DNA from 3 places in the Neobacillus sp. PVCKKU3 genome. Region 2 is predicted to be linked to each of the others. Evidence: predicted binding sites of a transcription regulator. Region 2 holds the regulator's gene; each other region holds the start of a gene.

Region 1 (5,102 bases), on a different contig from region 2:
TTTACAAGATGAAACAAATATTTTCTCGCCAGAAGACCAATGAAGGACAAAATTGATGGAATCTACGAGGAAATGTCCTTCATAAAGTCGATGAAGGACAAAAGCGTTGGAATCTACGTAAAAAATGTCCTTCATAAGGCCGATGAAGGACAAAAGCGTTGGAATCATTGAGAAAAATGTCTTTCATAAAAGCGAAACACTTTGCAAGGTTCGACAAAGTGTGTGCAATACTTTAGTTGATTTGCCTCCCTGTTGATTGGAGCGGAGGGCACTCGACTCCTGCGGATATAGAGGTCACTGGAGACCCCGCAGGCGCTTTCAGCGCCGAGGAGGCTCCAGGACCTCCCCGCGGAAAGCGAGTGCCCGGAGCGGAAATCAACAAGCCCATTAGCATAGATAAGAAAATTGCCGAGAAAAATACCCTTTCTCGACAATCTGACTAGAAGTTTATTATTTTTTAAAAATGAACGCCCAACTCATCCAACGGCCAGTACCGCAGGTCAACTTTACCGACCACCTGGCTTTCTGAAATGAATCCAAAGTGTCTGCTGTCCCAGCTTCCCAAACGATTATCGCCAAGGACAAATAATTTTCCCTCAGGGACCTTATCTTCACCGGTAATCTCTTTTAAACTGAAATCACCTGTCAATTTCATACCAAGTGCCTCTTGTTTATACTTCTTTAAAAAAGGTTCTTCATATTTATGGCCATTAATAAATAATTGGTCATCTCGATATTCAATTTTGTCGCCGGGAAGGCCGATAATCCGTTTGACAAAATCCTCTTTTTCATTAGCATGAAAAACAATAACATCGAATCTTTCCAGTTCGCCTGTTTGAAAGCCCAGCTTGTTAACAACAAGTTTATTCCCATCCTGGAGAGTGGGCATCATCGATTCACCTTCAACTACATAATTCGAGAAAAAAAATGTTCGAATAAAAACGAAAATAATAATACCGATTGCAAAAGCCTTAACCCATTCGATTCCTTCCTGTCTCCATTCACTCCTCACTTTATCCCCTCCGTTTTTTTAGTTCTTTCCCCTGGTGCTTCTCCTCCACATGTCCATTTTTTTCATGTTTGTTTAGTCTTGCTTCAATTCTTCTTCCAGCGAACCAAAGAATAAAAATGGAAATAAAAACAATAATCGTCCGAAACGGCTGAGTAACCAAGGAGCGAATATCATATCCAATGAAACTAATGGTAAAAATCATCACCATTTTTCCAATGCATACTGCAAGCATATACTGGGCAAAGCTTAGCTTCGAAAGCCCAGCAACAATATTAACCACTGCAGATGGTGTAAAGGGAAAACAAAGCAGCAAAAACAACGGGCCAAACCCATGCCGTTCCACCCAGTCCATCAGCTTTCGGACTTTCTGGTGCCTCGGCAAAAAGGCAAGCAATCGTTTTTGCCCATATTTTCTGATGAACGAAAAGACTAGCAGCGCGCCAATGCAGGCACCCAGCCAGGAATACAGAAATCCCAGCCAGAGTCCAAAAGCACTAGCATTGGCCATCACAAATAGAAATAATGGGAGAAACGGCAGGAAGGCTTCAAGTATCGTCAACAGAATTCCAGGCAAAGGCCCAAGGGCTTTATAGTCCTGAATAAGGTTCATGATATTTTCGAGTGTAAACCAAGCTTTAAATGTTTCAAAATCCATCCGTGTTCTCCTACCCGCTTCTAATTCTATTTTATATCCTAGACAAGTATTATTTTGTAATAAATTGGTGAAGCGCCTCTTTATTTTTTGCAAGATTTATATCCAAAATGGCGCCCTCCCCTTTAACCCGCGTCTCTTCAAAACTGTTATCAACAGGGATCCGTAATGTTTCGACACTTCCTCTTTTATCGGCGAAGAAGTCTTTCCCCATAAAGAGGATATCCGATGTTTTCATATTTGTATTAACGTAAGGAGCCACCACACCTATTAACTTTGGCAGCTTTGGAAGGGTTTGAATCGCACTTAATTGGTCACCAATGGCCTGTACTGCCTTCTGCTGCCGCTCGACCCGCCCAAAATCACCAATGGCATCATGACGGAAGCGGACATAACTTAACATCTGCTGGCCATTCAACTTTTGCAGCCCGGGCTGCAGCGGTGGATCAACATATGCGGACATTTTCTTCTCCACATCGATTTCTACTCCATGGGGGAACGCTTCATCAATCAGCTGGACAAACCCTTGGAAATCAACAATCGCATAATATTGCAAATCAATATCAAAATTCTGCTTAATCGTTTGTCTCATTAACTCCGGACCGCCAATGGCGAAAGCAGAATTTATTTTATGCTTGCCATGCCCAGGGATGGCCACATAGCTGTCGCGCATAATCGAGGTAAGTTTAAAAGTCCCTTTGTCCTCGTTATAATGGCCAATCATGATGGTATCTGAGCGAGCTTTTTCTTCCCCGCGCGAATCGCTTCCGAGCATCAGAACATTTGTGTCACCATACTGATCCTTCTGTCCATCAAATTTATACACTACCTTTTGCTCTTTCGTTTCATTATCAATTTTTTTTAATGATTGATTGACACCCTGTTTATATTGAAAATAGGAGTAAGCCGCTCCGGCCCCAATTAAAAGTAATAACACCAATAATACGGATTTCCATCTTCTCCTTTTCTTATTTCGATGTTTATCAGCTCGCATGTTTATCACCTTAATCTATGTATTTTTGGGTTTCACCACTATATATGACTGTTTTTTTCTATCCTTCGTTTCTTCTTTAATTCATTTTCCCCTATCAGATATCCTTCTATTAATAAAAACTTTCTCATGAATTTGTCGAATATTTCAATTAAAAAGCTCACCTAAAGCAAAGCTAGAAGCGTGGCAGCAGTATTGCATTTCTGTTTTCTTTTTTGTAAAATAAAAACAAGAACGTAAGTTCGTATAAAATGAAGGGTGAGATCTTATTATGACGCGAATTCCGGAGAATGACCGTGATATTATGGAAAAAGCCATTTATTTACCAATGGTTTTAACGATCTTAAATAGGGATTTGAATGTGGTGGAGAAGAGTCCATTTAAATTAAAAAAGCCATATTTGGAGTTAATCGAAGTAACGATGAAGGCTATTCAGGGGGAACTAGCCGAGGTAAAGCAATATATGAAAAAGAATAAGCTTCAGGTTAGTGAAACCAAACGGGACGATGCCTTTACCATGTACATGTTTATCTATAAAGGTTATGAAGAGCATCATAATTATTTTAATCCGCGCATCCGCAATAAGGTCCAAGAATTAATGGAAACCTACTTATTAAAAAAACACCTGTCCCGTTAACCCGCCATAAAGTCATTTTTATTTATAATCATGTGAATGTTCAGAGGCTTTAATAGGCTTTGGAGCATTAAATAGGTAAGTCATTTTTTTATTACCTTCGATTCTTTGGAGGAGCTTTGTTTTTAATAAGGCTGTTCTTAACATTTGTCCTTCAATAATCCCAAATGAAACTGAAAAAAGATGCGTTTGTTTATTTTGGAAAGTAACTTGAGTTTGATGAGGCCCTAGACGACGGTAATTCTCAACGTGCTCATGTGAAATCCAAATACATTCAGGGCGGCTCGGTGATGTGGTTGGAAAAAAGAATATATGGTTTGCAGGCTCAATGGCAATAGGAATCTTACGGGAATATCCAATTAGTTGTCTAGTCCCCTTCTTTCTGCTTTCATAATCAACGCCAAAATAGTCGCAGCTTTTTTTGATGATGTCTAAGGGTTTAAAAGGTGAAATAAATTCATCATCCACCTCAATAATCTTTGTGTATACTTTACTTCCGTATTCCATTGGTGCCAAAAACATGGTACATGAATTAATCTCATACTCTTCTATTTGTTTTTTCAAACTTGTCAACTCCTATTCATATGACTTCCACCATATCTTAACACTTTTATTTCCCAAAGCATTTACTTTTCTGAATTGTTACTAAATTATTCACAAATCCTGTCAAGGAAAAAGTTTACCGAAAATTATAAATATTATTGATAATATTCTAAAAAATCCATATAATAAAAAAAAGCATCAGAGGTGATTTTCGTGAATGAAAAATCCTACACGGACTTAATGAAAGTTGCTGCCATGAAACGGAACCAAAGGAAAGAGAATTTCGTCCAGGACCTCTACATCGACATGCTTTTATCGGAAATCCAGCTTACGGTTGAAAAGGAAAAATTGCTGCGGAAAATTGACTCGGCTATTGATCGGCGGGACAAAAAGTTGTTCATCCAGTTATCGGGCCAGCTTAGGGAAATCAATAAGAAGTTTGGAACTTGAATATTTTCACATTAAACCGTCATTGACGGTTTTTCTTTTTGGCAAGCGAAAAAAGCTGAAGATCAATGATCCTCAACTTTTTTTAATAAAATTTTATTCTGTTCGATGCTTGACCTCATATTCTTCCAGTTTGGAAATTCGGTCCAGCATTGGCGGGTGGGTGTAGCGGAAAATTTTCACCAGCATCGGCGGATTGACTTGACTTAAGCCATTGCGTGTCAACTCTTGAAATGATGTGATGGCGGCATCCGGATTTTTCGTCATCTCAATTGCATAGGTGTCAGCCCTTGTTTCCTGATAGCGGGAGACGAGATTTGACAGCGGGCTTGAAGCAAATAGCAGCATTGAGATAATCATGTAAAATAACGGGAGCGACCGTATATCCTTTGTGTTGGAAATTTTCAGTTCTTTTCCAAAGCGGGCAACCGCCCAATTCATCATCCGGTAGGTTACATACAACCCGAGAAGCGATAGCAGCAGGTAGCCGGCAATTCCCCAATATATATGCTTCTCCACATAATGCCCCATCTCGTGAGCCATGATAAATAAAATTTGCTCATCTGAGAGTTTATTTAAGGTAGTATCCCAGAGGACAATCCGGGCATTGGAGCCAATCCCAGCGACGTAGGCATTCATGGCATTTGTTTTTTCCGCCATATTCACCTCAAAGACATGCTCCGCAGGGATATGGGCCTTATCAGCCAATGTCAGGATTTTGGTTTCTAATGCTTTATCTTTCAAAGGGTAAAAGTCATTATATAACGGATCGATAATGACAGGCTGAATAAACATCATAAATAGAGTGAACGGAACCGACAAT
Region 2 (5,102 bases):
CGGAAAATACAAACAACTTTAATATTATAGTGCTGTGGATTTTTATTCAACAAATTACTACTTATTTTGCAGCAAAATTCACTTTATTATTTATTTTGACACATGTAAGCGCAGTATATGTAAAAAGGAATACAAATAAATTGTATTCCCAGATTCATTAATGAAGATTATTTTTTTTCCTGATTTTTATTTTCTCAGGTGTAACGTCATTCCCAAGTGGATCAATTATTTTTGTATTTGTCAGGGTATCCAGCATTTGCGACCGAAAAGTAGCTAAATATTCACTTCTAAGTGATGACTGCTCTTTTGCTTCTTTTTCTGTTAAACCCGTCGCTTTCTTTTTCCTTGCCAATTCGTTGATTCTGGCCATTTTTTCCTTGGATAGCATTCAAGTACATTCCTTTCCAAAAAAACTGCTAACATTAAGACAAGATTGTACTAGAAAAGAATTCACCTGGCAAGGATGAAGGTTTATTCCTCCTGCTCTTCAATGAATTCCTGGTATCTTCTATGTACAGTGGCTTTCGAAATGTTATAACCAAAGCCCCTTAATGTTGCGGCAATTTCTGAAAAGGTCAGGCCATTTTTTCTCAACCTGACGATTTCTAGGACAGGCACTTCAATTTTATCCCGGCCCGAATGTTCGCCTAGATTCTTTAAATTTTTTTCCGGCTTATAGCCTTGTTCAACTGCCCGCTTCATGCCGCGTTTTATTTTTACATTATGAAGCTTGCGCTGGTACTCTTCCACCATGCTGACGATTTTTAGCACCATTGAATCCGATTCGGAAAGCTGCAATTCACCATTATGCGAAATGCTGTATAGTTTAATTCCTTCTTTTAAAATGCAATGCAGGATGGCGATCTTGGCATTCCCTCGGCCGAGCCTTGTTTCATCCTGGATCAGGACAGCTTGGACTTGCTTATCTTTAATGCGCTCTAAAAGCTGCAGGATACCATCTCTGTCGAAATCATAGCCGCTCGCCTGCTCTTTAATAATTGAATCGATATGGAATTGATAACGGTTGGCGAGCTGGACAAGCTCGTCTTCCTGGCGTCTCAATGATGTTTCCTGCGTTTCCTTATTCGTGCTTACGCGGCAATAGATGATTGCGTTCATTTTTTAGGTCCTTCCTATTTCTCTAATGCACTTGCTAATTCCCTTTCTGGGGGAGCCTCATTACTAACCGGTATTAAAATTTCTTCACCTGGAAAAATTTCATCCCCTACATCGCGATTATGTTTTTTCACCCAGTTGACGAATTCCTTGTTCGATAATGAATGCTCGCCTGCATACTTTTGAGAAATTTCCCATAGTGTGTCTCCGTCTGTTACAGTCACTTTCAAATATTTATCCTGATTTTTCGGACTTTGCTGAAATGCTAGTACAAATGCTAATGAGCAGCTTAATAATAGAAGAATAATAGCGTACGAGTATTGGTTCCATATTTTTTTCATTAAAAACACCCCTGATTAGAATGTATGTTCGTTTTATTTGATTTGATTATAATCCGAACGTTTGTTTGTTGTCAAGCTTTATTCGAACTTATGTTTGTATAAATTATGCGAACATGTTATAATAAAGACAACATTAACCAGGCGAGGTGTAATTTATCATGGTAAAAGTATCAAAGCGGCAGCAGGATATCCTTGATTTCATAAAAGGAGAAGTGAAAACAAAGGGATATCCGCCATCTGTTCGGGAAATTGGCGAAGCAGTCGGACTGGCATCGAGTTCTACTGTACATGGGCATTTAGCCAGATTAGAAAGCAAGGGTTTAATTAGACGAGATCCAACAAAACCAAGGGCTATCGAAATCCTAGAAGCGGATGAAGCTGCTCATATCCCACGAAACCATGTTGTAAATGTCCCAGTTGTCGGTAAAGTTACTGCCGGACTGCCGATTACGGCCATTGAAAATGTTGAGGAATACTTTCCTCTTCCTGAAAGACTTGCTCCTTCTAGCGAGAATGTCTTTATGCTTGAAATCATGGGAGAAAGTATGATTGAAGCAGGGATTCTTGACGGGGATTACGTTATTGTCAAGCAACAGCCGTCTGCTAACAACGGGGATATCGTTGTTGCGATGACCGAAGAAGACGAGGCTACCTGTAAGAGATTCTTCAAGGAGAAAGACTACATCCGCCTGCAGCCGGAAAACTCTACGATGGATCCAATCATTTTAAACAATGTTACCATTTTGGGGAAAGTTATTGGGGTTTATCGGCAGATTCATTAGTTAATAGATTTCCCAGAGTCCAATCTGTATTTTGATTGGGCTTTTTTTAATTTAATTGGATTGGGATTACCTTTTTAACTTTGAATGGATAGTCTCCTACCCCTGACCAAAAAGTTAAGATTAAACGCTCTCTTTTTTTATCTTTCCCATCTCAAACAAAAAAATAGCAAAAAACCCCTAACGTCTAGCGTCAGGGGTTTTCATCATATTAATACATGCTCATATATTGTTCGCGTTCCCAAGGGTGAACGACAGTACGGAACATATCCCATTCAATCTCTTTTGCTTCCACGAAGTGTTCGAAGATATGCTCGCCTAAGCCAGAAACGATAACTTCGTTTGATTTCAATAGCTCAAGTGCTGCTGCCAATGTTGCTGGAAGATCGATGATGCCTTCTTCGATTCTTTCTTCCTTCGTCATAACATAGATGTTACGGTCAACTGGTGCTGGAGGAGTTAATTTGTTTTTGATACCATCTAGACCTGCTTTTAAAATAACAGCCAATGCTAGGTATGGGTTTGCTGCAGGGTCCACGCTGCGAACCTCAATCCGTGTGCTCAAGCCGCGAGAAGCAGGGATACGAACAAGCGGTGAACGGTTTTGTGCAGACCATGCTACATAACAAGGTGCCTCGTAACCTGGAACCAAACGCTTATAAGAGTTAACAGTTGGGTTGGTAACTGCTGTGAAATATGGTGCATGCTTTAGCACACCAGCGATAAATTGACGTGCAGTATCGCTCATTTGTAGGTCGCCTGTTGGCTCAAAGAATGCATTTTTACCATTATTGAATAAGGAAACGTTACAGTGCATTCCTGAACCGTTTACGCCGAATAATGGCTTTGGCATGAAGGTTGCATGCAAACCGTGCTTGCGGGCAATGGTTTTTACAACAAGCTTGAAAGTTTGGATTTGGTCACATGCTGTAAGAGCATCTGCATATTTAAAATCGATTTCGTGCTGGCCTGGAGCCACTTCGTGGTGGGAAGCTTCGATTTCAAAGCCCATTTCTTCAAGCTCAAGTACGATATCACGGCGGCAGTTTTCGCCAAGGTCTGTAGGAGCTAAGTCAAAGTATCCACCTTGGTCGTTCAATTCCAAAGTTGGCTCGCCTTTTTGGTCTAATTTAAATAGGAAGAATTCCGGCTCAGGTCCAAGGTTGAAATCAGTGAAGCCAAGCTCTTCCATTTCTTTTAATACACGCTTTAAGTTGCTGCGCGGGTCACCGGAGAATGGTGTTCCGTTAGAATTGTAAATATCACAGATTAGGCGGGCAACTTTTCCTTTTTCAGCAGTCCAAGGGAATACTACCCAAGTGTTTAAGTCTGGATATAGGTACATATCAGATTCTTCAATACGTACGAATCCTTCAATAGAGGAGCCGTCAAACATCATTTTGTTATCAAGCGCCTTTTCTAACTGGCTGATTGGAATTTCCACGTTTTTGATGGTTCCAAGAATGTCAGTAAACTGAAGGCGGATAAATTTAACGTTTTCTTCTTTAGCCAAGCGTTGAATATCTTCTTTTGTGTACTTCGGCATTTGCAATTCCTCCAATTTTATTAAAAATTAATGAAAAAAGCGTGAAAGATCTCCTTGTCTCAATGACGAACGATTCAGTCTGTTTGAATGCATCAGTTCATTGCGAAGAAGTTTCCTCAGCTCATCATCGGTAACCTCGCGCTTTGCACTTTTCGCTTGCTGTTCAAGCAGCGACTCTTGCTGTTCTTTGACCAATAATAACTGCTTAATGCCAGCCATATTGATTCCCTGGTCAATTAAGTCTTTTATTTCCAACAGCCTGTCAATGTCATTTAGGCTGTAAAGTCGCCTGTTTCCCTCCGTACGTGCCGGAGATATCAATTGGTGTTCTTCATAGTAGCGAATTTGCCTGGCGGTAAGTTCGGTCAGCTGCATCACTGTACCGATGGGAAACAATGGCATTGATCGGCGAATTTCTTTTCCACTCACCAATTTTCTCCTCCCTTTTGCTAATTTATATTTGTATTATATTTGGTGTTAGGAAATATGTCAATGATATGTAAGATAATCTAACATGGTTTTTTAATAGTTTCTTATAATCGTAATTTTTGACTGTAAACCCTGGCAAGAGGAGTGATGATTCATTGATAACGACCGAACCCAATCGGATTTCTCTGGTAGAGGAGTTATGGAGCGGTCATAACGACTGAATTGGGGTTGCCCTCTTTGCTTCGGGCGTTATGAAGCCGCTCATAACGACTGAACAGGTATTATCTTCTTTGTTTCGGGCGTTATGAGGCCTCCATAACGACTGAATTGGGATTTTTCTTTTTGATTCGGGTGTTATGAAGCGTTCATAACGACTGAATTGGTAATATCTTCTTTGCTTCGGGTCTTATGAAGCCGCCTAATTCGCCAATCTGCCCACAGATAAGGCTTTACCCTACCCAACCGGTGATTTTTCAAGAATTCGGGGCTCATATAAGCCCCATATACTACCGTTCCAGCCATTCTTTCAAAAGTTCGGGCTCATATAAGTCCTATATGCTTCCCAACCAGCCATCCTTTCAAGCGTTCGGGCTCATATAAGACCCATATACTACCCAATCAACCTTTCTTTCGAGCGTTCGGGCTCATATAAGTCCTATACAATTTTCCCTATTCCAAATCCAGTAACCCTTTTTCAACCAAATGATCCAAAGCTAAACATACAGCCATTTTCACGTGGGCATAGGTTAAGCCGCCTTGCACATAAGCGACATATGGAGGGCGGATTGGGCCGTCTGCTGTCAGTTCAATACTTGCACCTTGAATGAAGGTTCCTGCGGCCATAATGACATCATCCTCATAGCCAGGCATGTAGCTTGGATGCGGAGTCAC
Region 3 (5,102 bases), on a different contig from region 2:
GACCGGGTGTAGCCTATACACAAGGTCTGGGCTGGGTGCTGCTGGCGATGGCTCAGCTGGCGACCGGATATTTTACCTTAATGGTCTTGGGAAAGAAATTTGCGATTATTTCCCGCCAGTATAAGGCCATTACCTTGATTGATTTTTTGAAAAATCGTTATCATAGCAAAACAGTCGTTCTTTTATCAGCAGCCAGTATTATTATTTTTCTATTCTCATCGATGACGGCTCAATGGATTGGCGGGGCAAGGTTGGTGGAGTCGTTAACTGGACTGCCGTATACGGTTGCATTATTAATCTTTGCTTTCTCAGTCCTTGTTTTTGTTATTGTGGGCGGTTTCCGGGCTGTTGCTCTGACGGATACGATTCAAGGTGTCGTCATGTTCATGGGAACTTTAATTCTTCTTATTGCCACCATTAAGGCAGGCGGAGGAATCCCAAGGATCATATCCGATTTGGCGGCAGAAAATCCTAACTTAATCAGCCCATTTGGTGCCGAACGCACTTTAACACCGGCGTATGTTTCCTCGTTTTGGATTTTAGTTGGGATTGGCGTCGTCGGTCTGCCGCAGATTGCGGTTCGGGCCATGTCCTATAAAAACTCAAAGGCAATGCATAATGCCATTATCATTGGAACAGTTGTGGTCGGCTTTATCATGCTTGGCATGCACCTCATTGGCGTTTTCGCAAGACCAGTGCTCCCAGGTGTTAAAATCGGCGATACCGTTATGCCGCTGCTTTCCATGAAAGTGCTCCCGCCGTTTGTTGCGGGTATCGTGCTGGCGGCTCCGATGGCGGCCATCATGTCAACAGTTGATGCCCTGTTGATTTTGGTCAGCTCGGCATTGGTGAAGGATGTTTATCTAAATTATATTAAACCGTCCGCCAGCGACCAGCAAATTAAAAAGGTAAGTTTCAGCGTAACGGCGATTATTGGTGTCATGGTCATTTTGCTCGCCTTGAGTCCGCCGGATTTAATCATTTGGCTCAATCTATTTTCGTTTGGCGGCTTGGAGTCCGTGTTTATTTGGCCGGTTATTTTAGGCTTGTATTGGAGCAAGGGGAATAAATATGGGGCGATTACTTCGATGATTTTGGGGATGAGTTCGTACATTATCTTTGACCGATTTTATCCTAATTCCCTCGGCGTGCACACGGTGGTGCTGCCAATCCTGATTTCCCTGGCTGGATTTGTCGTGGCAAGTATGTTTACTGATTCTAAAACCAGCAGTCTTGGACTGGAAAAATAGGCAGCTTTTCAGGATGCCCCCGCTTCGGAACTATTTTTGTTGCAATTTTCTTTGTGAATTTTTAAAATGAATTAACAGAATGAAGAGGTGGGGGATCCCATTGGTAGAGGTTATTCGCCATTTATCGGCGCTTATCATGCCAGGTTTATTAGTGTTATTTTTTACAAGGGTTACATACAATCGGGTGATTGGCCTTGTCCTGACGGTGGCGCTTATCGCAGCTTCTGTATACAAGGGGTATACCAATACGTTTGTCCTGATTGTCATTGATGCCTTTTCGCTGACCGCCGGCTTCTGGCTCGCCGCGAAAATGAAGCCCAAAACCGTTAGAAAAATTGATGGATAATAGTCTGCCTTAATTGGCAGGCTTTTTTTAGTTTAAATGAGGCTCTTTTTGCCCTGGGAAGGGTAAAAGAGGGTGCCACCGGTAAAAATAGACCTCTTATTTTTACTAGAAAGAGTTTTTTACAAAGGAAAGAAGGAAATAGATAAAAAACGAATATTAGTTCGCATATTATTGGTTTGATTTTGGGTAAATGTGTTAAAATGTTAATATGAAATTTAGGAGGATACACTTTCTAGCTGCCTCAAGAAAGTGTGAACGGTAGTTTTCTAAAAAGGGAGGGAAACCGTGTGAAGGACCAATTTGAGTTAGTTTCAAAGTATTCCCCACAAGGCGACCAGCCGGGTGCCATTAAAGAACTTGTCGAAGGCATCCGAAACAATAAGAAGTACCAGACGCTTCTTGGTGCAACAGGTACGGGGAAGACTTTTACCATTTCAAACGTGATAAAGGAAATTAATAAACCAACCCTTGTCATCGCCCACAATAAAACATTAGCCGGCCAGCTTTACAGTGAGTTCAAGGAGTTTTTTCCAAACAACGCAGTAGAGTATTTTGTCAGCTATTACGATTATTATCAGCCGGAAGCGTACGTTCCGCAGACAGATACGTTTATTGAAAAAGATGCCAGCATCAACGATGAGATTGATAAACTGCGGCACTCCGCGACTTCTTCTTTGTTCGAACGCAAGGACGTCATCATCATCGCCAGCGTATCCTGCATTTACGGCCTCGGTTCGCCGGAGGAATACCGGGAGATGGTGGTTTCCCTCCGCACTGGCATGGAAATTGAGCGCAATCAGCTGCTTCATCGTCTGGTTGATATCCAATATGAACGAAATGATATCGATTTTAAGCGCGGGACGTTCCGTGTACGTGGCGATGTGGTCGAGATATTCCCGGTTTCCCGCGATGAACACTGTATGCGGGTTGAATTTTTCGGGGATGAAATTGACAGGATCCGCGAGGTTGACGCCCTGACCGGTGAAATCATCGGTGAACGCGATCATGTGGCAATTTTCCCGGCATCCCACTTCGTTACCAGGGAAGAGAAGATGCGAATAGCCATCGAGAATATTGAAAAAGAGCTTGAAGAACGGCTTGCCATAATGCGTGAAAACAATAAGCTGCTGGAGGCACAGCGGCTGGAACAGCGCACCCGCTATGACTTAGAAATGATGCGTGAAATGGGTTTTTGTTCCGGAATCGAGAACTACTCGCGCCATCTGACCCTCAGACCGGCAGGCTCGACACCATATACATTATTAGATTATTTTCCAGAAGACTTCCTTATAGTAATTGACGAGTCGCACGTAACCCTGCCGCAAATCAGGGGAATGTTCAATGGCGACAAGGCGCGGAAGGAAGTTCTGGTTGAACATGGTTTCCGCCTTCCATCTGCGTTGGATAACCGACCGCTCACGTTTGACGAGTTTGAAAAACATATCAATAACATCGTCTTCGTTTCAGCGACACCGGGACCTTATGAGCAAGAGCATACACCAGAAATGATAGAGCAAATCATTCGCCCAACTGGACTACTAGATCCAACCATCGATGTCCGTCCAATCCAAGGGCAAATTGATGACCTGATTGGCGAAATTCAGGATCGCGTTAAACGAAACGAACGCGTCCTGGTCACGACTTTAACGAAAAAAATGTCCGAAGACTTAACGGATTATCTGAAGGAAATTGGCATCAAGGTCCAGTATTTGCACTCTGAGATCAAAACGCTTGAGCGGATTGAAATTATCCGTGAGCTTCGTCTTGGTAAATACGATGTTTTGGTCGGAATCAACCTGCTCCGGGAAGGTCTCGATATTCCAGAGGTTTCTTTGGTTACCATTCTTGATGCCGACAAGGAAGGCTTCCTCCGTTCGGAACGTTCCTTGATTCAGACGATCGGCCGGGCGGCCCGGAATGCAAACGGTCATGTCATCATGTATGCGGACCGAATGACCAATTCAATGGAATTGGCCATCAGCGAGACGAAGCGCCGCCGTGCTATACAAGAGGAGTACAATGAAAAGCATGGCATTACGCCTAAGACTATTCAGAAGGATATCCGTGATGTCATCCGCGCTACCCATGCGGCGGAAGAACAGGAAGATTACAAACCGACTGCAGCATTTGGCAAGATGACGAAGAAGGAACGAGACAAACTGATTGGCGATATGGAAAAAGAAATGAAGGCTGCCGCCAAAGCGCTTGATTTTGAGCGTGCCGCAGAGCTTCGTGATTTAATTTTGGAATTAAAGGCGGAAGGGTAACAAAACACCGCTTTTATAAACGGAAGGATGACGTAATGCATGGCAATGGAAAAATTAATTGTGAAAGGTGCCAGAACCCACAATTTAAAAAATGTCGATGTCACCATTCCGAGAGATAAGCTTGTTGTATTGACAGGACTTTCCGGGTCAGGAAAGTCCTCGCTCGCGTTTGATACGATTTATGCAGAAGGTCAGCGCCGCTATGTGGAATCACTCTCGGCCTACGCAAGGCAGTTTCTCGGACAAATGGATAAGCCCGATGTGGACATGATCGAAGGTTTGTCTCCGGCAATTTCAATCGATCAAAAAACAACTAGCCGGAATCCGCGCTCAACGGTCGGAACGGTGACCGAAATCTACGATTATTTAAGATTGTTATTTGCCAGAGTCGGACATCCAACCTGTCCGATTCACCATATTGAAATCTCCTCACAAACCATTGAGCAGATGGTCGACCGTGTTCTTGAATATCCGGAACGGACGAAAATGCAAATCCTCGCTCCTGTGATTTCAGGGCGTAAAGGACAGCATGTTAAGGTATTTGAAGACATTAAAAAGCAGGGCTTTGTCCGTGTCCGAGTTGACGGGGAAATGCTCGACCTGAGCGACGAGATTGAGCTTGATAAAAATAAAAAGCATTCGATTGAAGTGGTTGTTGACCGGATTGTCATTAAAGAAGGTATCGCCGCTCGTGTCGCGGACTCCATTGAAACCGCCTTGGGTCTTGGCGAAGGAAAGGTAATCGTCGACGTGATTGGCGAGGAAGAGCTTCTGTTCAGTGAAAACCACTCATGCCCTCAATGCGGATTTTCGATTGGGGAACTGGAGCCGCGGATGTTCTCATTTAACAGTCCGTTCGGAGCCTGCCCGCAATGTGATGGCTTGGGCTCAAAGCTTGAGGTTGATCTCGATTTGGTGATTCCAAATAAAGATTTGACCTTGAAGCAGCATGCGATTGCTCCATGGGAACCAACAAGCTCACAATATTACCCGCAGCTGCTGGAAGCAGTCTGCAATCATTATGGTATTGAAATGGATATTCCTGTAAAGGACCTTCCGGAACACCAGCTTGAAAAAATTCTCTATGGCTCAGGTTCGGAAAAAATTTACTTCCGCTACGAGAACGATTTTGGGCAGCTCCGCGAGGGCTATATCCAATTTGAAGGTGTCATTAGCAATGTCGAGCGCCGCTACAAGGAGACAAGCTCTGATTTCATCCGCGAGCAAATGGAAAAATAC

The links. The regulator LexA, encoded in region 2, represses DNA repair genes until DNA is damaged. The targets are predictions, from matches to a motif close to CGAACATATGTTCG.
Region 1: ACNQGS_RS11390 (YhjD family protein) is a predicted target of LexA. The motif match lies at 2,887-2,900, and genes of this name have one in related genera.
Region 3: uvrB (excinuclease ABC subunit UvrB) is a predicted target of LexA. The motif match lies at 1,747-1,760, and genes of this name have one in related genera.

What each region holds. Positions count from the first base shown of each region.
Region 1 is NZ_JBLVQN010000014.1:28,137-33,238, reverse strand. It holds gene ACNQGS_RS11410 (hypothetical protein) at 40-171, shown strand; gene lepB (signal peptidase I) at 458-1,012, opposite strand; gene ACNQGS_RS11400 (TVP38/TMEM64 family protein) at 1,014-1,667, opposite strand; gene ACNQGS_RS11395 (LCP family protein) at 1,717-2,658, opposite strand; gene ACNQGS_RS11390 (YhjD family protein) at 2,927-3,292, shown strand; gene ACNQGS_RS11385 (competence protein ComK) at 3,311-3,853, opposite strand; gene ACNQGS_RS11380 (IDEAL domain-containing protein) at 4,046-4,282, shown strand; gene ACNQGS_RS11375 (M48 family metallopeptidase) at 4,376-5,102, opposite strand, start outside.
Region 2 is NZ_JBLVQN010000045.1:26,290-31,391, reverse strand. It holds gene ACNQGS_RS23930 (DUF896 domain-containing protein) at 158-388, opposite strand; gene ACNQGS_RS23925 (YneB family resolvase-like protein) at 472-1,119, opposite strand; gene yneA (cell division suppressor protein YneA) at 1,134-1,457, opposite strand; gene lexA (transcriptional repressor LexA) at 1,616-2,239, shown strand; gene glnA (type I glutamate--ammonia ligase) at 2,448-3,782, opposite strand; gene ACNQGS_RS23905 (MerR family transcriptional regulator) at 3,810-4,184, opposite strand; gene ACNQGS_RS23900 (methionine gamma-lyase family protein) at 4,881-5,102, opposite strand, start outside.
Region 3 is NZ_JBLVQN010000007.1:25,832-30,933, reverse strand. It holds gene panF (sodium/pantothenate symporter) at 1-1,250, shown strand, start outside; gene ACNQGS_RS06595 (CsbA family protein) at 1,351-1,596, shown strand; gene uvrB (excinuclease ABC subunit UvrB) at 1,884-3,863, shown strand; gene uvrA (excinuclease ABC subunit UvrA) at 3,903-5,102, shown strand, end outside.